3 regions of the Neobacillus oceani genome follow, and region 3 is predicted to be linked to each of the others. Evidence: riboswitches for the same ligand, from Rfam matches in the RefSeq annotation. Region 3 holds a riboswitch; each other region holds the start of a gene.
The links. Region 3 has a riboswitch for cyclic di-GMP ahead of V1499_RS02870 (anti-repressor SinI family protein). Riboswitches for the same ligand answer to the same signal wherever they lie in the genome.
Positions count from the first base shown of each region.

Region 1: linked by a shared signal. The riboswitch ahead of V1499_RS21570 (transglutaminase-like domain-containing protein) and the one ahead of V1499_RS02870 (anti-repressor SinI family protein) in region 3 are both predicted to bind cyclic di-GMP.
Region 2: linked by a shared signal. The riboswitch ahead of fliM (flagellar motor switch protein FliM) and the one ahead of V1499_RS02870 (anti-repressor SinI family protein) in region 3 are both predicted to bind cyclic di-GMP.

Region 1 covers NZ_CP143543.1:4,292,404-4,299,012, forward strand. Annotated here, with positions in the region: gene V1499_RS21550 (NADH-quinone oxidoreductase subunit D) at 1-659, opposite strand, end outside; gene V1499_RS21555 (NADH-quinone oxidoreductase subunit C) at 663-1,904, opposite strand; gene V1499_RS21560 (NADH-quinone oxidoreductase subunit B family protein) at 1,908-2,420, opposite strand; gene V1499_RS21565 (NADH-quinone oxidoreductase subunit A) at 2,411-2,785, opposite strand; gene V1499_RS21570 (transglutaminase-like domain-containing protein) at 3,310-4,125, opposite strand; cyclic di-GMP riboswitch class I at 4,141-4,232, opposite strand; gene V1499_RS21575 (class D sortase) at 4,391-5,164, opposite strand; gene V1499_RS21580 (LPXTG cell wall anchor domain-containing protein) at 5,223-6,609, opposite strand, start outside.
Region 2 covers NZ_CP143543.1:790,878-797,486, forward strand. Annotated here, with positions in the region: gene V1499_RS03830 (glucosaminidase domain-containing protein) at 1-20, opposite strand, end outside; gene V1499_RS03835 (flagellar hook-length control protein FliK) at 185-1,564, shown strand; gene V1499_RS03840 (flagellar hook capping FlgD N-terminal domain-containing protein) at 1,578-1,991, shown strand; gene flgF (flagellar basal-body rod protein FlgF) at 2,007-2,810, shown strand; cyclic di-GMP riboswitch class I at 3,040-3,126, shown strand; gene fliM (flagellar motor switch protein FliM) at 3,234-4,202, shown strand; gene fliN (flagellar motor switch protein FliN) at 4,174-4,551, shown strand; gene V1499_RS03860 (hypothetical protein) at 4,548-4,916, shown strand; gene fliS (flagellar export chaperone FliS) at 4,930-5,301, shown strand; gene flgB (flagellar basal body rod protein FlgB) at 5,343-5,726, shown strand; gene flgC (flagellar basal body rod protein FlgC) at 5,733-6,167, shown strand; gene fliE (flagellar hook-basal body complex protein FliE) at 6,183-6,476, shown strand; gene fliF (flagellar basal-body MS-ring/collar protein FliF) at 6,508-6,609, shown strand, end outside.
Region 3 covers NZ_CP143543.1:578,391-584,999, forward strand. Annotated here, with positions in the region: gene V1499_RS02845 (DNA topoisomerase III) at 1-238, opposite strand, end outside; gene hutH (histidine ammonia-lyase) at 871-2,388, shown strand; gene V1499_RS02855 (hypothetical protein) at 2,473-2,646, opposite strand; gene V1499_RS02860 (DUF1992 domain-containing protein) at 2,826-3,200, shown strand; gene V1499_RS02865 (hypothetical protein) at 3,250-3,417, opposite strand; cyclic di-GMP riboswitch class I at 3,843-3,931, shown strand; gene V1499_RS02870 (anti-repressor SinI family protein) at 3,962-4,099, shown strand; gene V1499_RS02875 (helix-turn-helix domain-containing protein) at 4,379-4,711, opposite strand; gene V1499_RS02880 (type 1 glutamine amidotransferase domain-containing protein) at 4,984-5,490, shown strand; gene map (type I methionyl aminopeptidase) at 5,759-6,508, shown strand.

The DNA.
Region 1 (6,609 bases), 860 kb from region 3:
AGATTTGGCCCTGTCAGCGAATACTGGATAGCCTCTTCCTTCGTATAGCGGCCAACTCCTTTAACCCGGTTCATGAAGATTTCATTCCCGGTGACAAGCTGGTGATAGCCTTTAAGCTGCTCCCTCATATAAGGAATAAACTCCTGTACCTTTTGGATCCAGCCCTCCGGCGCGTCCCATTTTACCCCGCCAACGCGCATGTAGTTGAAGGTCAGCCTCGCACCCGACAGCTCATTCAGCATGTTGATAATCATTTCCCTTTCACGGAAGGCATAAAGGAACGGGCTCACTGCCCCCATATCCAATAAATAAGTTCCCCACCAGACAAGGTGGCTTGCGACCCTGTTCAATTCCATCGCGATAACCCTGAGGTATTCGGCACGTTCAGGGACCTGGATACCCATCATCGTTTCGACGGCATGGCAGATGACGTAATTATTCGTCATCGATGAGATATAATCCATCCGGTCTGTATATGGGATGATTTGTGTGTATTGAAGATTTTCAGCTATTTTTTCGGTACCTCTGTGCAGATAGCCAATTACCGGCTGGGCATGAGTAATGGTCTCCCCATCAATCTTGACGACAAGGCGGAACACCCCATGGGTACTCGGGTGCTGCGGCCCTACGTTTAGCAGCATTTCTTCTGTACGTATCATTGGTTATACCTCCACGTCGTATTGCTCGTAGTCTTTTCTAAGTGGATGGCCAACCCAATCCTCTCCCAGCAGGATTCGATGTAAATGCGGATGCCCCGTGAATGTAATGCCAAGTAAATCATAAGCCTCGCATTCAGGCCAATCTGCTCCAGCCCAAAGCGGCTGCAGGGATTCAATTGTTGGCGCGTTACGGTCAATCTTTACTTTCAGGGCTACAGATTGCCTGTTTTTATATGAGAATAAATGCACATATAGTTCCAAATGGGTTTCAAAATCGCTGCCATGCAACTCGGATAAATAATCAAACCCAAGTTGTTCATTAAATTTTAGGAACTGGGCCACTTTATAGTAGGTATCATGTTTTGCGACCAGCGTCGGTACATCTTTTGAAAGTTTATTAATATAGTAATCTTCAAGAACGTCTTTCCCAAGATGCTCCTCAATGACTTTTACATATTTATCAAGATAAGGCTGATTCGGTGATGGAGCTGCCGTTGCTTCCGTATCTGCTTCCCCACCATCCTTGGCTGCTGCTGCGGCTCTTGCTTTGGCAGCTGCGGCGGCTTTTGCTTTGGCGGCTGCGATTGCTTTCGCTTTCTCATCGTCCCCGCCTGCTTCCGAAGCGCCTTCTCCTGATTGCTTTTCAAGCGCCGCTGCCTTCGCTTTCGCGGCTGCGGCCGCCTTTGCCTTTGCGGCGGCGATTGCTTTCGCTTTCTCATCGTCCCCGCCTGCTTCCGGCACTCCTTCTCCCGATTTCTTCGCTAGCGCCGCTGCCTTCGCTTTTGCTGCTGCGGCTGCCTTTGCCTTCGCGGCGGCGGCTGCTTTCGCTTTTTCATCGTCCCCGCCTGCTTCAGGTGCGCCCTCTCCCGATTTCTTCGCGAGTGCGGCCGCTTTTGCTTTCGCTGCTGCTGCCGCCTTTGCCTTCGCGGCAGCCGCAGCTTTCGCCTTTTCATCCGAAGGGCTGGAATCAGCAGGATTCGCAACCGCTTTCATATTTGTGTTATCTTCCGCTGATTGTGGAGGGGTTGATTCGGGATTTCCCTTTTCAGTAACTTCCCCAACCGCATTTTCCGTTATGGAATTTTGAGTACCGCCAGACTCGGAGCCTGCATCAACCGGTTTATCCGTTTGCGCGGATTTTCCCTCGGCTTGTGCTGCCCTTGCTGCCCTTTTCGCTGCCGCGGCTGCCTTTGCTTTCTCAACCGCTTCTTTCTTTAATTGCTCCAGATCTTTCTCCCCGCTCATCGGTTAGATCACCTTCTTCCCCGTCTTCGCCTCGTAGCGAATCTTTTCTCGAAGTTTGTTGATTCCATAGATCAACGCTGCTGGATTCGGCGGGCAGCCCGGGATATAGACATCTACCGGGACAATTTGGTCAACGCCTTTTACAACCGAATAGGATTTTATATACGGCCCTCCCGCAGTAGCGCATGAACCCATTGCAATCACCCATTTAGGCTCTGGCATCTGGTCGTAGAGCCGGCGGACAATTGGCGCCATTTTCTTGGTAACCGTTCCCGAAACAATCATACAGTCGGATTGCCTAGGCGAGGTACGGAAAAACGATCCAAACCTGTCCAGGTCGTAATGTGAGGAACCGCTGCCCATCATTTCAATCGCGCAGCAGGCAAGCCCGAAAGTCATCGGATAAAGGGAGTTGCTCCTTGCCCATGCCTTAACCTGCTCAAGCGTTGTCAAAAACACATTCCTTCTCATTTCTTCCATTTCCTGAGGTGAGATACCATCCAATTTTAAATCCATTTTAACACCTTCTTTTTCCATGCATAAACAAGCCCGAGCACAAGCATCAATACGAAAATAAGCATTTCGATCAACGCAAATATCCCGAGCTTTTCATAAGCTACAGCCCACGGGTATAAAAACACCGTTTCGACATCGAAAATAACAAACATCAGGGCAAAAATATAATAGCGGACATTGAATTGAACACGGGAATCGTGAAACGGTTCAATACCGCTTTCATATGTTGTATACTTCGCATCGCTTGGCTTATACGGACGCAGAAGCTTACCCAGAAACAATGCCACTACCGGCAGTAAAACCCCCAGACATAGAAACACAAAAACTATCAGATAATTATTCTGATATAAATTCAAGTATTCCATGCCCATCCCTCCAATGTTGTAAAATTTTCAAACTAATGAAATTTGTAACCGAATTCATTATAGCATTGTTAGATTTCTGTGTCGACAAGCCTATTGGCAAAAAGAGGCTCCCCCTTCCTTCCCTAAAAAATTCAATCCATTCCCTCCTATTTTGAAAGAATACTTGGGAAAATAATGCTTGGATACAAGGCATACATGCTATAATGGAAGCTTTGTTTCGCATCCCGGCAACAAATACGAATGTGTCCGCCCCTACACTTTACATGTGGCAAATTCGGCTGTCAGTGAGGTTTGTCAACGTACCGCATATTTTTTCCCATACTTTAGCTTTTTTCAAAAAAATGTCGAAAAAGGCGTTTGCCCCTATTCACCTTCCCCCAATATTCATTCCATTTTATTCTATATAAATTGATTCATTCCTTTCAACCCATTATTCAAAAGGAATTAGGGGTTGATTGACAAATTTTGGACACAAAAGCCCGCCTGAACGGCTTTTCATCGCACATTTAGGCGGGCAATATTGCTCAATATTCTTTTTCCTTACTATAAAGGGTACTCTTTTTATAAATGGACGACGCTTTTTTTGAACTGGCATCGACCGTTGTATCGATAACCACCCATTTATTCATTTCCTTTATATAGACTTCATTCCAGGCATGGTATCCTTTTACCCCTGGCGTATATCCCATTACAACTTTTGCGGGAATGCCTTGGCTTCTAAGCATGGCGGCGAACAAGGAGGAATAATCATAGCAGATTCCCTTATTCTCCTCGAATGTAGCTTCTATACTTGGAATGTATCCAGGCTGGACCGTTTTCAGTTTTTGAGAATCATACTTTACATTTTTTACAATATAGCTATGAATGGCTTTTACCTTATCTTCGTTCCTCTTAAACTTCGAGGTCAATTCAGCTGCCTTTTTAATCGGCTTCATTGATTTATTCCAGTGAACATTTTGGACGGATTGCAGGTAAACCTGGTTAAGATCCTTGAGCGACAGTTGTACGGCAGTTTGATGGACAGGAAGGTAGCTCGTCCCTTTAATCTGCTCGTAGACACTGACATTGTAGCTCCCATTTTTCATTTGAAGGGGAAGATAATTGATAGTACCATCGTTTGGGAGGTCATAAAAATAGACGTTCCCGGATTTCTCGATCGCAACCTTTACCCTTTTCCCTACCTGGTTGCTATACTTGACTCCGATTACCCCACTTGCAATCAAGCTTGTATCAACCGGCTGTGCAACCGCGTTGGCTGCTGCCTTTTCAGACGGCGCGGAAATTGAATATGCTGGGATGAAAAGTACTATAAAACAAAGGCAGACAAAAAATTTGCGCAAAAAAATAACTCTCCTTTCGGTAGCCAGGCTGCCACTCTTTTCATGGAAAAGACTGAGGCCCTATGGCTTTGCGTCCCTATTTTTCAATAGGTTTGCCGTTTTCGTTGAAAAGTTTTTACTATTAATATAGTAGTAGTATAATTCATACTTACAAAATTTTCTACATGCTTTTTAAAAAGTTCAGGAATTTGTCAGGATTTGTAATTCGGTAACCGGATAGTAGCTGAAAAACAGAAAAATACCACCTTATTGAAAAGGGTGGCATTTACTTGCTTTCTATTAATTCCGCCTGGACAATCAGCCGGTGGGTAGCTGTTTTTATCGGGGTGCAAGTAACGAGGGTAAGAATCCGCTTTTGCGGGATTGCATTTAGAACCGAAGTATCCGTCGGCTTAACAACCTTTATTTTATATACCTTGTAGGTATACGTCTTGTTTTTGTCTTTAATGACAATCGTATCGCCTTTCTCCATTTCATTCAGCCTGTTGAACATTTGCCCGTAGGCGCGGCTTCGGTGTGCCGCAATGGCGCTATTTCCCGGTTGGCCGGGCAGTGCTGTCCCTGTTATGAGGCCCGCCCCTTTTTTCATGTTCTTCATGGTAGCTCCCTCAAGGACTGGTATCTTTAAACCGATTTTTTTGATTTGCAAAACTGCCATAACCTGCGAAGATGCTTGCTGTTTCTTTTTCCCGGAGGAAGCATTTTGGGTTGGCACTTTTTTGTTTAAGGATTGAACCGTGGTTCCATTTTGGCCTGCCTGTTGCGTTTCACTCTTTTTCTCGGTTTCTTGTTCTTCTGATTCATCATCCGAGCTTGCTGAAGGCACTACGTCGAGATCTTGTCCGGATGAAAAGACTTCATCAAGGCCACGATAATGTTCCGCAGCGGAACTCCCAGCAGCTGCCGAAGCTTGGCCAGAAGGCTCCCATTCCTTAAGAAGTTTTTCCTGCATATATTCACTGTACATTCTGTTGGACATTGGAAATAAGAGAAATCCGCACCCTATTAAAATCAGTAAAATTGCCGCCGTCTTTTTCATTAGCAAACTCCTTCAATGAAATAGAGGGAGGAGTTCAGCCTCCTCCCTCCCATGTTATTTAGCTTTGCACTTTGCCTGCGCGTAGCATTCCAAATCCAGCAATCGCCAGCAGCATTCCAATGAAGTAGTATGGCATCGGGCTGGATTCACCCGTTTGAGGAAGCGATCCATCAAACCCGCCTACATTTCCTCCTGGTGTTTCATTGTCACCAATATTTATAGGAGGATTTTCATCACTTTCCCCGCCTGTTGCAGGATCTTCAGGATCTACCACTGTTCCAGGATCGGTTCCGCCGCCGGTACCAGGGTCAGTCCCGCCGCCATTGCCTGGGTCGGCAGGTAGTGGAGGTGGGGTGATTGATTCACAAATAAGCATTACATGGAGGATTTTGTCAACCTTATTTACCTGCAGCTTGTTCATTGTGAATGTAGTCGGAGTTCCGTTTAACTCCACCTCAATACCCATGATTTCATTCAAATCGAGGTTGACATCAACAAGGGCTCCAGATTCTTTAAGTGTGAAGGCAATAGTTTGCCCATTGTTCAGAAGGATTTTTCCGTTGGCTCCAATGTTTGCACATCCGCTGGCCAGCAGACTTATCCATGCAAGTTCTTTTGCCTCAACGATTGGCCCGCCAGGTGTTGGGTTTTCCGGAATGACGATTACTGGTGGAGCCGGTGGAGTCGTACCGCCCCCGCCACCGCTATTGTCTCCAGGAGGGGTTGTTCCGCCACCACCGTTATCTCCCGGAGGTGTTCCGCCACCGCCGCCGTTATCCGCAGGTGGTGCTGCAGGGCACTCCAGCTTTAAGGTCAGCAACCCATTTAAAACTATTTTAGATGCATCAGGTTGTTCAGATAACTTGAATGTTTTAACCTGCCCGTTAACTGTTACTTCAACGCGATCAATCAAATCCAATGCCAAAGCGGCTTTAAGATCAACCATATTGTTTAGAACTTCAATCTTTGTTCCATTTTTTAAAACCACTTCGGTTTTAGTGATCGTTCCGATACAGTTTGATAGATCTAGTTTTATTTTGGTAAAAGCACTGCCGCCTTCCGCAAGGTCGCAGTCAAGCTTCACGGTTAACGTTCCATCTTTTAATGTGATCAGGTTCGCTGCCAGATCGGCCAGTTTAATCATTTTTACTTGGCCGTACACGGTCAGCTTGAAACCTTCAATGTTATTAATGCCGAGATCCAACAACAATTCGAGTGTTTCCGAATTAATTTGTACTTCTGTTCCATTCTTCAATAATAGAACTGCATTCTCGACCGGGCCGATGCAGCCTTCAATCAACAGCTTGATTTTAGTGATAGCAGGTACAACTGGAGGCTGCTCCTTTTCACAATTAATTTTAATTATTATTGTGCTGTTTACAGTTTCTTCCGTAACATTGGAGTCAGACAGCAAATACATTTTTGTTGTATCCCCGTTTTGCAGC
Region 2 (6,609 bases), 210 kb from region 3:
GATAAAGGTCCAATAGTCAAGATTTACGCTCCCTTCATGTAAGTCTGCTATTATTTTAACTTGTTTTCTTCCAAAATCAACAGACATTAAGAAAAAATTACTCTATTGTCAGATTATGTGAAGTCGTTTACTATACTTAGTATCCTTGTTGCGTCCATTGGAATTTCAATTAGTAGGTGAAGAAATGATACAGCCAACTGCGTTGGGAAATGTAAATAAAGCTGGTCCCGGCAAGGGGCAGGGAACCGAATCATCCACTTCGGCGTCCTTTGATCTCCTTCTCCAGATGGCAAGCGGGGAAGCGGAAGGCGAACAAAAAGCTTCTGGAGAAACGGACGGTATGGGAGTTGAACTAAACCCATTTCTCCTGGTAAGTCAGTTAAGGAATATGGCGGAACAAGAAAATCCCTCGCCCATTGAGTTGGACACACAAGAGCAGGGTGGAGATGACCCTAGGCATCCAACGCTTCGGCAAAAAGAGGATCTCACCCCGCAAATCGGAAAGCAGTGGGACCTATCGATTTTGCAAAAACCCACAAATGCAATCGGGCCAAACAGCAATAGCCCCATAATGGCGGAGCTGCAAAAAATCCTGGATGAAAAAGTGGGACAGGGGGTAGATGGGTTTCGATTAACGGATGACTCGGTTATCTCTTCAAGTATGAAAGTGGCGGAGGAGAAACCGAATATTCCCGGGAGTCAGCCAAAAGAGGCAATCCATCAATCTGGAAATCCGCTTAAACCTGAACTGTTGCCGAGCAGATTTCAAGTTTCAGCCGGAACCGGAAAAGAAGCACAATTAACGCCACAAGATACCGTAGTACCTTCGACACCAACTGATTCTGAAGTGGTAATGAAACCAACGGATACCGAAACAGCTTTCACGCCGACAGATACTGAAACATCTTTCAAGCCAATGGATACTGAAGCAGTTTTCAAACCCAAGGATATTGAATCAGTTTCCAAGTCAACAGATCCTCAAGCCGTTGCCGATGCCGATACCAAAATTCCATCCAATGAATCCCGCTCGTCCCATCTGTTGCAGTCCGTTATCGCTGGCGATGTTCCTGTCCTTAGGGCAAACCATTTTGAACAGGACATTAAACAGATTTTCCAATCGGCCCTTCAGCAGCAAGTTGCTCCGGAAGCCAAGGATGGAATGAAACCGGCTGTCAGCTTCCAAAGGCTTGTCGATGGGACGGAAGCAATTATAAAGCTTTCGCCTGAGCAGCTTGGGGATGTTGAAGTAAAGGTAAAAATACAGGATGGACAAGTCAAAGCGGAGTTTCTAACCAGCACTCTTCAAGGGAAAGACCTCCTTGAAACCCAGATGCATGCTTTGCGTTCCGCCCTTGAAGTACAAGGGCTTCAGGTTGGAAAGATTGATATTACACTTCAATCAAGCAACAACTTTATGGGAGCCTTTTCCCAAAGAGGAGATACAAATTCGAGGCAGGGAAATCAGGAATCGAGAAAGCGGAGCGACGAGAAAATTCCCGCCGAAGAAAAGTACCAGGATTACGGATTTAATACAACTCATTCGCAAATAAATACCACAGCCTAAGGGAGGGAAAAGCTTGTCATCGATTCATTCAATTAACTCCTATTCACCGGCCAAGGCGGGAAACACAAATAAACAGGAGCTTGGAAAAGAGGCGTTCCTGAAAATACTGGTTACCCAGCTCCAGCATCAGGATCCGACCCAGCCACAGAACGACCGCGAATTTATTGGGCAAATGTCCCAGCTTAGCGTTCTAGAACAGCTTTCAAATTTAAACAAGTCGCTTACAGCCTACCTGGAATCAACAAATAACATAAGCCAATATTCATACGTCATGGGAAATAAAGTAACCTGGACAAATCCGGAAACGAACGCGCAGGAAAGCGGAGTTGTCACAGGAGTCCACTATCGAGACAATCTTGTCTATTTCAAAGTCGGCGATCAGGAAATTCTGTCTAGTGCCATCACTTCCATGGAATTGGAAAAATAACAGGAGGAAAACATTATGCTACGCTCATTAAACTCAGGAGTTTCAGGCCTTAAAGCCTTCCAAACAAAGCTGGATGTCATTGGTAACAATATCGCAAACGTCAATACAGTCGGTTTCAAAAAAAGCAGGGTCGTATTTGAGGACATTTTTAGCCAGACAGTAAAAGGGGCATCTGCTCCTTCAGGCGCAACTCCTACAAATACAGGGGGAACCAATCCTATCCAAGTAGGTCTTGGAACAAAGGTAGGTAGCACGGATACAGTCTTTACTCCTGGGAGTCCAACCACAACAAATATAGGTACAGACCTTTACATTGATGGGGATGGATTCTTCCAGGTAAGGGATGCATCGGGAAATAAATTGTTTACCAGAGCAGGTAATTTTGTAGTCGATCAAAATGGGCTTCTTGTAAATCAAAATGGGATGCCAGTTTTAGATAGCGGAGGAAATGAAATAAAAGTTCCTACAGGTTACATCTCAGTTTCTGTTAGCCAGGATGGTTCAATTTCCTGGTTGGACTCAAGTGGAACCCCAACATCTTCAGGTACTCCACCAATTAAAATTGGTGTTGTAATCGTGGATAATCCGGCAGGCTTAAAGAAAGTTGGAGGTTCTTTATATAGAGATACTCCTAATGCTAAGATAAGCATCACAACAAGCAAAGCCCAAATCATCTCCGGTGCCCTCGAAATGTCCAACGTCGACCTTTCAGAAGAAATGACAGACATGATTACCGCTCAGCGTGGATTCCAGGCAAATGCGAAAATAATTACAGTTTCCGATTCCGTTCTTGAAGAATTGGTTAATCTCAAACGTTAATAGATTCTAAGTAAAAGGGTGGATACCTAAAAACTGGTATTCACCCTTTTTGTGAGTATTTACTCAAAAATCGTCAAAAATATGTATATATTTCGATGCATTTCGAGTTTTTATGACCGTTTTTTTGAAAACTCCATTGAAATATTTTTTTCCAGGTGTTATATTTCATTTAAATTACAATAAAAAAAGTTGGAAAAAATCCTAAAAAGTTCTAAAAAGTTCACAAAAAATTCGAAAATAGCAAACCTGGGGAAACCCAGCGACGCAAAGCTACAGGGGCTAAATTGTGATAACAGTATGCTAGCCAGTTGCCGAAATTTAGGTTAGTCCTGAAAAATTAGAAGGGCGAAGCTATTCTTCGGGATAGCCATGCCCTTTTTTGATGCTAAAAATTGTAATTTTTGAAGTTAGGAGGTTGAATGAGTGGCGTTAAAAATTTCCCAGTCGCACGAAGGCGCGAATTCGGATGGAACAGCAGCTATTAAAGTCTATGACTTTAAAAAGGCTTTGCGCTTTTCAATGGAACAGGTAAGGGTCTTAACAAGAATACATGAAAATTTTGCCTATCAGCTTGCATCCTTTGTCTCTGCAGAGCTCCGTTCCATTGTTCAGGTTGAGGTAGGCTTGGTTGAGCAAATGCTATATGAGGAATTCATCAACGAATTACCGCCTACGACAATTTTGAGTGTGTTTGAAGCCAAGGAGCAGGAAATACGAATGGTCCTTGATATGAATCCCGGGATGGCGTACGGCATGATTGACCGGTTGTTAGGCGGAAAGGGAGCACATAAAGAAATTGAAAAGGCTGCCTTGACTCCAATTGAAACGAATGTTTTGAAACATCTTTTGGAAGGGGTTGTCAAAACCCTCCAAAAAGCTTGGAACGACATCATCACTTTACAGCTAAGATTATTGAACCTTGAAACGAACCCGCAATTTTTACAATTGGCGATACCTACGGAGACGGTTATTGTCGTCACTTTTCAAATAACGATTGGAAACAGGATTGAATCAATGCGGCTTTGCATTCCATACATATTGCTGGAGCCGTTTATCCCAAAATTGTCATCCCATAACTGGTATGGACACAACAAATGGGTGAAAAGCAAGGAAGAGAGTGAGTTTTTACAGGAACGGATCGAGCATTTGGCCGTGCCGCTAATAGTTGAACTGGGGCGTGCGACCATTACGATGGAAGAGCTTTTGGGACTCTCGGAAAATGACGTTATTCAGCTGAACCAGCCAGTCGATGAGCCCCTCCATGTAAAGGTCAATGAGGAAACCAAATTTCTTGCCCACCCCGGGATTAGGAAATCACGTGTCGCTGCGAAAATTGAGAAGGTGATAGAAGGAGATACGGAAAATGGAAAACGGGAAACTGACACAAGATGAAATAGATGCCCTTTTGGGGGAGACGAGCGGGGAAGCGTTCCAGTTTAGCGAGCTGGAACCCGATGTCGTTGGACGGGCTTATGACGACAGCATGAATATGGAACTTCTTCTCGATATCCCGCTCGAAGTAGTTGTCGAATTGGGAAGGACCAAGAAAAAAATAAGCGAAGTGCTTGAGCTGACAAGCGGCTCGATTGTTGAACTGGAAAAAATGGCCGGCGAGCCGGTGGACGTTTATGTAAACAATAAATTGATTGCGATCGGCGAGGTTGTCGTCATTGATGAACACTTCGGGGTACGGATCAAGGAAATCATGCGTTCACCCGTAAAAGAAGTTGGCAAAAGATGATTAGCGCACTTGAAGAAAAGCTGGCACAGCTAAAGCGGTTTGGCGCCGTTTCGGACAAGTTGTTTGAAGCACTTATTAACGGCAGGAATGAAGAAGTTGATTCCCTTCTTGAAGAAAGGGATGCCTGCATTTCCGTGATCGGCCGGTTGGATACAGAGGCTGGCGCGTCACTTAGTGATTACCGTATCGAAGCACTCCTTGCTGAATTGACGGCAAAGGAAAAGGAATTGGATAAGAGATTTAAAGAAACGTTGCAGAAGATGACCAAAAGTATCCAAAATGTCAGGCGGGAGCAATATGTTACACAGCAATACGATGATTGGATGCCGGTAACCGAAGGCTATTTTTACGATAAAAAAAGTTGAAGGAGGCACTACATTGTTGAATCCAAGCGAGATTTACCAACGGAATCAGGTTACAACCGCCAGGGCGGAGGAATTGACGCTCATGCTCTACAATGGCGGGATAAAATTTCTTCAGCAGGCAAGGGCCGCGATTGAAAAAAACGACATCGCCAAAGCTCATTCCCATATTACGAGAGTGCAGGATATCGTAACCGAGTTGATGGTGACCCTGAATATGGATTATGAAATCTCAAAAACTCTACTACCTTTATACGAATATATGAAACGCAGGCTGATCGAAGCAAACATTGCAAAAGATTCCGAGATACTCAATGAGGTAGAAGGCATGTTCCAGGAATTACGGACGACCTGGGCGCAGGCAATGAAGCAGGCAAAATCGATGTAAGCCGGAATCGGCAACCTATAAAAGGACGGCAGGTGAAAGAGTTGAATACGATAGGCCTTATAACAAGCGCGCTCGATGCTTCCGCCTTAAGGCAAAAGGCGATATCCAATAACATAGCCAACGTGGATACCCCAAATTATCGGGCTTCAAGGGTCGCCTTTGAAGAAATCCTCCAGAAGGAAATGAATAGCAGTTTCACCGGGAAGCGTACGGACGAAAGGCATTTCGCGATCGGCGCCCAGGGTGGAATCCCATCGGCGAAGCTGAAGCAGGAAAATAATGTTTTCCAGAATAGCGGCAATGGTGTCGATATCGACTATGAAATGTCACAGCTTAGCCAAAACACCATCTGGTATCAATCACTGACATACGGCATCAATGAAGAGTTCAATCTTATCAAAACCGCAATTAGGGGAAGGAGCTAATCTTAAATGTCTATTTTTCAATCTTTGTCCATTAGCGGCTCGGCACTGACAACACAGCGTTTAAGGCTCGATGTCGTTTCCTCCAATATTGCCAATGCGAATACAACAAGAGGGGAGTTCGTCAACGGGGAGTGGGTGCCATACCGCAGAAAAATGGTCGAGGTGTCCCAGGGAAATGCCCCTTCTTTCGCCAACTATTTGCAAAAAGAGCTTACGGGCGTCCGAGCAACAAGGATTGTCGAGGACCAGACTCCGTTCAAAGCCGTTTACGATCCAACCAATCCGGATAGCAATGAGCAAGGTTATGTATTCATGCCGAATGTGGACATCACAAAAGAAATGGTGGACATGATGTCCGCCTCACGCGCCTACGAGGCGAACGTGACAGCCTTCAATGCGGGCAAAGCAATGCTTGTCAAAGCGCTCGAGATAGGCCGATAAGGAGGATTTTAACAAATGAATATTTCCAGCATCCAACCGTACAATTCGAATTTCCTGACGATAAACAAACAGCAAGGCGCCTCCAATGACAGCTCATTCGGGACGATGCTGAACCAATATATCCAGGATGCCAATCTGGCGGTCAAGGATTTTGAAGGAAAAACCGCCGCTCTTGCAAGGGGCGAGGCCGTGAACCTCCATGATGTAACGATTGCGGCCCAAAAGGCGAACATCGCCGTAGCTCTGACAGCCCAGGTACGTGACAGGGCCGTGGAAGCATATCAGGAAATTATGAGGATGCAAATCTAATCATGGGAATACGTAGTATAGTGGAGCGGCCATGAATCAACAATTACTGCAATTTAAAACAAAATCTCAGGGATATTGGAATTCAATCGGCAAAAAACAGAAGTATTTATTTATCGGTTCTTTTATAGGGATT
Region 3 (6,609 bases):
TCTGCTTCATGACCTTGATGCCCATTTTATCCGGTATTATCGGTAAGTCCTCAAGATTCCAGTTCTTGAATTTTGTATCGTAATGCTCAGGCATCTTCAATTCCACCAGGTGGCCGAGCGCCCATGTCACAATGTATTTATCGCCTTCAATATAGCTTTTAGATGATTGCCTGCATCCAAGTACCCGGGCAATTTCGCGCCCCACGCTTGGTTTCTCGGCAAGTACCAATGATTTCACAGCATTCAATCCTTTCATTAAGCCTGTCTTCTCCCGGCAAGCCGGGTTGGCCTTTTACAAGTATACCGGAAAATGAGCCATTTTTAAAAACAGGAGGAATGGAAGCGCCCGCCAGCCATAGTGCTCCATGTATAACAGCACGGAATATCCAGATAATCACTCAGATCAGGATAAAATTATTGATGCACGCCAAAACTTTTTCAAATCCTTCAAAATAGTTCACCAAGGCCGTAGCCTGAAACTTTCCGTTGACACCGCTTCCAGGCACGAATACAATAAAAGTAATTATCGTTATTTTCTGATAAAGTGAACCTTGTATCAGTGGAATGCCATAACCCACTGATGGTTAGTCGCGCAGAGCCCGATTGATTTTTCTAAGGGCTGAAGCCCTAAGAAAAATCTTAGTTCACTTATCGGACCTTTATGGGCAGTTGAGCCCGACTATATTATTAATTAATTCCCTATTTCTTGGTGCGGGGCTTACTGCCCGTTAAGAGTGGGGAAAACAAGGGCTGATTCCGATGAAAATAAAACATGATGCAGGCATATACAAAAGGCTGGACCCCAAATCTTAACCGGTTTGGACGTCCAGCCTTTTTCTTTATCCTGCTAAATTGGTAGAGGTGAGAATGATGGTTACATTAACAGGGAACACATTGACGCTCTCGGAGGTAAAGGAAGTCCTTTATAACGGGGCGTACGTGGCCGCATCAAAGGAAAGCATGGAGAAAGTGGAGAAAAGTAGGCAGGCTGTCGAGCGGATTGTCGCCGAAAAGAAAGTCGTTTATGGAATCAATACCGGATTTGGCAAATTTAGCGATGTGCTGATTGATGCTGCCAATGTCCGGGATTTGCAGCTGAACCTGATTCGTTCGCATGCATGCGGCGTTGGCGAACCATTCCCTGAGGTTGTTTCAAAAGCGATGGTTCTGCTAAGGGCGAATGCATTGCTGAAAGGTTACTCAGGAGTTAGGCCAGTCGTTATTGAAAGGCTTATTGATCTTGTAAATACAGATATCATCCCTGTCATTCCACAGCAAGGGTCACTCGGCGCGAGCGGGGACCTTGCCCCGTTATCCCATTTGGCGCTTGTCTTGATTGGGGAAGGGGAGGCTTTTTACAAAGGAATCAGGATGGACGCTGCCTCTGCGCTTCAGCAGGAAGGGATTATGCCAATCACACTTGAGGCAAAAGAGGGGCTTGCCCTTATTAATGGAACACAGGCGATGACTGCGATGGGAGCAGTCGGCTATCTTGAAGCAGAGCAGCTTGCCTTCCAAAGTGAACTGATTGCAAGCATGACGATTGAAGGTCTGACTGGAATTATTGATGCATTCGCCGATGAAATCCATCAGGCAAGGGGATACTCGCAGCAAATCGAAACAGCCGCAAGAATCCGAAAATACCTGCATGACAGCCAGCTGACAACGAAACAAGGGGAGCTGCGCGTGCAGGATGCCTACAGCCTTCGCTGCATACCGCAGGTTCACGGAGCATCCTGGCAGGCATTGGATTATGTACGTGAAAAACTCGAAATCGAACTGAACGCGGCGACCGACAACCCGCTTATTTTCCATGATGGCGAGATGATCGTTTCGGGCGGAAATTTCCATGGCCAGCCAATAGCGCTTGCGATGGATTTTATGAAGATCGCCGTTGCCGAACTTGCGAATATATCCGAGCGCCGCATCGAGCGCCTCGTCAATCCGCAGCTGAATGACTTGCCGCCGTTCCTAAGCCCGGAACCAGGCCTGCAGTCAGGGGCAATGATCATGCAATACGCAGCGGCCTCACTCGTTTCGGAAAATAAAACGCTGGCCCATCCGGCAAGTGTCGATTCGATTCCGTCATCCGCGAACCAGGAGGACCATGTATCAATGGGAACAATTGCAGCCCGCCACGCTTGGCAAATCGTCCAAAACGCTAGAAGGGTCCTGGCAATCGAACTCATTTGCGCGCTCCAGGCGGCTGAATGCCGCGGACCTGAAAAACTGGCCTCCGCAACGCGAAAAATGTATGACGAAGCAAGGGAAATCGTCCCAAGCATCACCCATGACCGTGTTTTTTCAAAAGATATTGAAGACGCAGCAAGCTGGCTGAAGCAAAAGGAGCTTACGACGGTTTTGTTGCCTAAAGAGGAGCAGGTGTGAGCAACTCCGAAAAATGAAAAAAACGGTTCCGCCAAAATTGCGGCTGAACCGTTTTTTATGTATAACTGCTCCAACCATGGATTACTAATGGAACCTGTTTCCGTCCCCGCGCTCCACGCGGTTTTTAAATGCCTCCCTAACGACCAGGAACTCCTCATCGCCAATTGCTTCCTTTACATGCTTTTCGGTCAGGCTATCCTTCGGGAACTCGCCAGGATGCCCTTTCTTTTTGTGCTCAAATTGTTTGCCGCGGCCCATATTGGCACTCCTTTCACATTCAACTGTCTTAACGAGGTTAGTTTCCCCTGCAATTGTTTGTTTATGAAAAAGAACCTCGATTGGCTAAAGGGTTTACTCGCTCATCATAGTGGAAAAATGGTATACTTATAAGGACAGCACGCGCATCCATACACATTCCCATATGAGGAGGAAACAGGGTGGATTATTTTCAAATCATTTCAGAAGACCGGATTAAAAAAGCATATGATAATGGTGAATTCGAAGATTTACCCGGCTTCGGCAAACCGCTTCCGCAGGATGACCTGGCAGGTATACCCGATGAATTGCGAATGGCTTACCGTGTCCTGAAGAATGCAGGATATACGGAAGAAGCAAAATCTCTGCGCCAGGAAATGGTCTCGCTTGAAAGCATGATCGCCCAATGTACGGATGATGCCGAGCGTGCTTCCATGCAAAAGAAGCTTAATCAAAAGCTTCTCAGGTACAATAGCATGATGGCCAAACGCGGCGCCAAAACAAACTCCTCCGTTTTTAAAAACTACGGGGATAAGGTTATAAGAAAACTCACATAACCATAAATTAAAGGGGACCTGCCATTGCCGGCAGGTCCCAATCCATTTCCTATACCCCGTTGCGAATTTCAATAGGCTGATCACCAGCCTGGTCCTGGCGATGGGTTTCCGTTTCCTCCGATGCCTGGGCTGGCCTGCACATTCGATCAAGTAAAAAGCCAAAGAAAATCATAAACGCTATCGGGATTGTATAATTTAATACGTGGATTAAGGTCAATTCAATCCCTCCTATTTGGAAGCTTCAGTTGTTTTCCTCATCTTCATGTTGTTTATATTATATTTAATGTTGGCTGAAAATTCAAAAAGTTTTTCGAAATTTTTATTCAACATTTTTGTGAAAAAGTATCGGCACAATTCGCTTTATTCCGGAAGAAAATTGCCTCGGATAAATCGTTATCCTCTAGTGTTTCGACATTTTCCCAACTCCTTTTCCAGCGTAATTAGAAAAAACTAAATCAAATTGAATTATCTGAAAATTTACTGTAGATTTTTGTATGAATTTATTGGTATTATATGGTTTTTTCAAGACAAAATGTAACAACCTCCCCTAAAAGAACTATCTATAATGGATGTAGAACTACTACTTAAGTATGTGTCCATGTTTATAACAGTAGAGACGGCATGGAGCGTGCCTAGGTACATAACAGAAAAAGGCAAACCGTTTGAAAAAGCGGGACGCAAAGCTTCGGGTCTTCTGCAGAGTTTTTTGCATTGACGGCTGGGCTGCCTGGAATACGAAATCGTATTTTAGGGGTGAGAAAGTGCTAGTTAAAGAAAGAGGTTTTGAGGGACTCGATCAGGAGTGGATTGCACTTATCATGGAGGCAAAAGAGATAGGCCTCGAATCGGAGTTAGTCAGGGATTTCTTAAACAGGAATGAAAAAGTGTCATTGAAATGACAGTTCCAAGGTAAAAAAACAATCCAATGGGAATTTCCCATTGGATTGTTTTTGTCTAGCTCCAGCGCCCAACGCCTAGTGTACTTCGGTCCCCTCGCTACGATAAGTCAACATCGATTCGCTTTCGCTCTTCGTGTTTCCTTTACAGTGGGAGGGTGCTCCTGCGCCACAGTAAATTCGGGGAGGCTGTCTTCAGCTCGTCGCAAAGCTGCAGGGAAGTGTACTCAGGAAGCTGTTTCCCTCCAGTCCATACGGCACTAAACGGGCGCTTGCGCATTTCTATTTGTCATCATTGTTCTGGTTCAAACGCCATTTATTAAATTCGAGAAAATCCCGGAACTGATCCTTCGAAACCCCCGATTCCATCGCCTCTTTCACCAGATTCAGCCAGTCGCTGTCCAACTCTCCCTTGTCTGCCGCATCATGGATCAAGTGGTCGACAGGAACATTCAGCACAGCCGAGATTTTTTCGAGGAACTGGATCGACGGATTCCGCTGCAAATTTCGTTCAAGGGAGCTAATATATGATTTAGCAACCCCCGCCTGTTCGGCCAACTCTGATAACGACATTTTTCTTTCCAAACGAATCTTCTTGACGCGATCACCAATCATGAACGTTCACACACCTTGAAATTATATATCTTTCATTCATGATAACAAATTGAGAATAAAAGTACCATAGCATGAAACTGAATAATCAAAAAATCCAACGCAATGAAACCACCCATTAATCCAAAAGTCTAATGCATTCCAAACCGATTAACGAAAAAATCCAGATACCCGCCCAGACAGACGGCTAAGGTTTTATTACGGAAGGCGAAGGGAATGAGAATAATGGGCAATTTTGAAAATCAAGAGAAGGAGCTGCATACAATGGCAAAAAAATCGCCTGCCTAATTACATCGATGTTTGAAGACTCCGAATTCACCGAGCCGGCAAAGGCCTATGTCGAAGGCGGACATGAAGTCTTGACGATTGGGACCGAAAAAGGGAAGGAAGTGGAAGGGAAGCAGGGAGAAGCTACGATTACGATTGACTACGGTATTGACGAGGTCAATCCAGACGAGTATGATGCCTTGTTTTTACCAGGCGGTTTCTCGCCCGACATCCTCCGGGCAGATGACCGCTTCGTCCAATTTTCCAAACATTTCATGGATGAAAACAAACCTGTTTTCGCCATTTGCCACGGTCCGCAACTGCTTATCACCGCGAAGACGCTTGACGGACGAAACGTAACCGGCTATAAATCCATCAAGGTCGATCTGGAAAACGCCGGGGCTACCTATAAGGATGAAGAAGTTGTTGTCTGCGGCGATCAGCTCGTTACAAGCCGTACACCTGATGACATTCCGGCCTTTATTAAAGAATCAACTAAACTATTGGAAGCATAATTGGTTTTACCCCCTATTTAATCCTGAGGCTGTAGCCGGCAAAAGTGCGGCACAGCCTTTTTGTTTGCGAAGGAAAGCTCTTGCAATAATAATGCCATCAACCACCGGCTTGTGCTGATAGCCAGAAGGTTTGTAAATTAGTGGCTTCCACCATAAACAAGCCGCTTTGAAAAAGAGGAAAAGAGAGATACTATAAAGGATGAGAGCATTTTATCGTGACAGCATATAGTAAACGAGAAAATGAATTTTGCAAAAAGGCGGGAAATACATGATTGTCCTCAAATCACCAAGGGAAATCGCCATGATGAAAAAGGCAGGAGAGGTTTTAGCCGCTTGCCACAAAGAGTTGGCAGGCATAATCAAACCTGGCATAACAACATGGGAGATTGACCAATTTACGGAACAATTTTTAAAAAAACATGGAGCCACTCCGGAGCAGAAAGGTTACCGGGGATATGAATATGCCACATGCACAAGCATTAATGACGAAGTTTGCCATGGGTTCCCGCGAAAGGAACCGCTCAAGGAAGGCGATATTGTCACCGTGGATATGGTTGTCAACCTGAACGGGGCGCTTGCCGATTCTGCCTGGACGTATCCTGTCGGCAAGGTTAGCGATGAAGTCCAGAAGCTAATGGATGTTACGAAGGAAGCGCTCTATAAAGGAATCGAACAGTCCGTCATAGGATCTAGAATCGGCGACATCGGCCATGCCATCCAGCAATATGTCGAGGAGGAGGGCTTTTCGGTTGTCCGGGATTTCATTGGCCACGGTATTGGATCTGTCATCCACGAAAAACCCGACGTTCCACACTTCGGGCTGCCAGGCAAAGGTGCAAGGTTGAAAGAAGGGATGGTCTTTACCATCGAACCAATGGTTAATATCGGCGCATGGGCAACCAAAATGGACCCTAACGGCTGGACAGCCAGAACCGTAGACGGCACCTACTCCGCCCAATACGAACACACTATAGCCATCACAAAAGACGGCCCGCTCATCCTGACTAACCAGGAGTAAATAAAAGGTGCCAGGCACCAATGTGGAACATTTTCTTCCCCATTTGGGTGTCAGGCACCTTAAATGATAAAATGGCGCCTCTCTTGGGAAGCGCCGCCCAT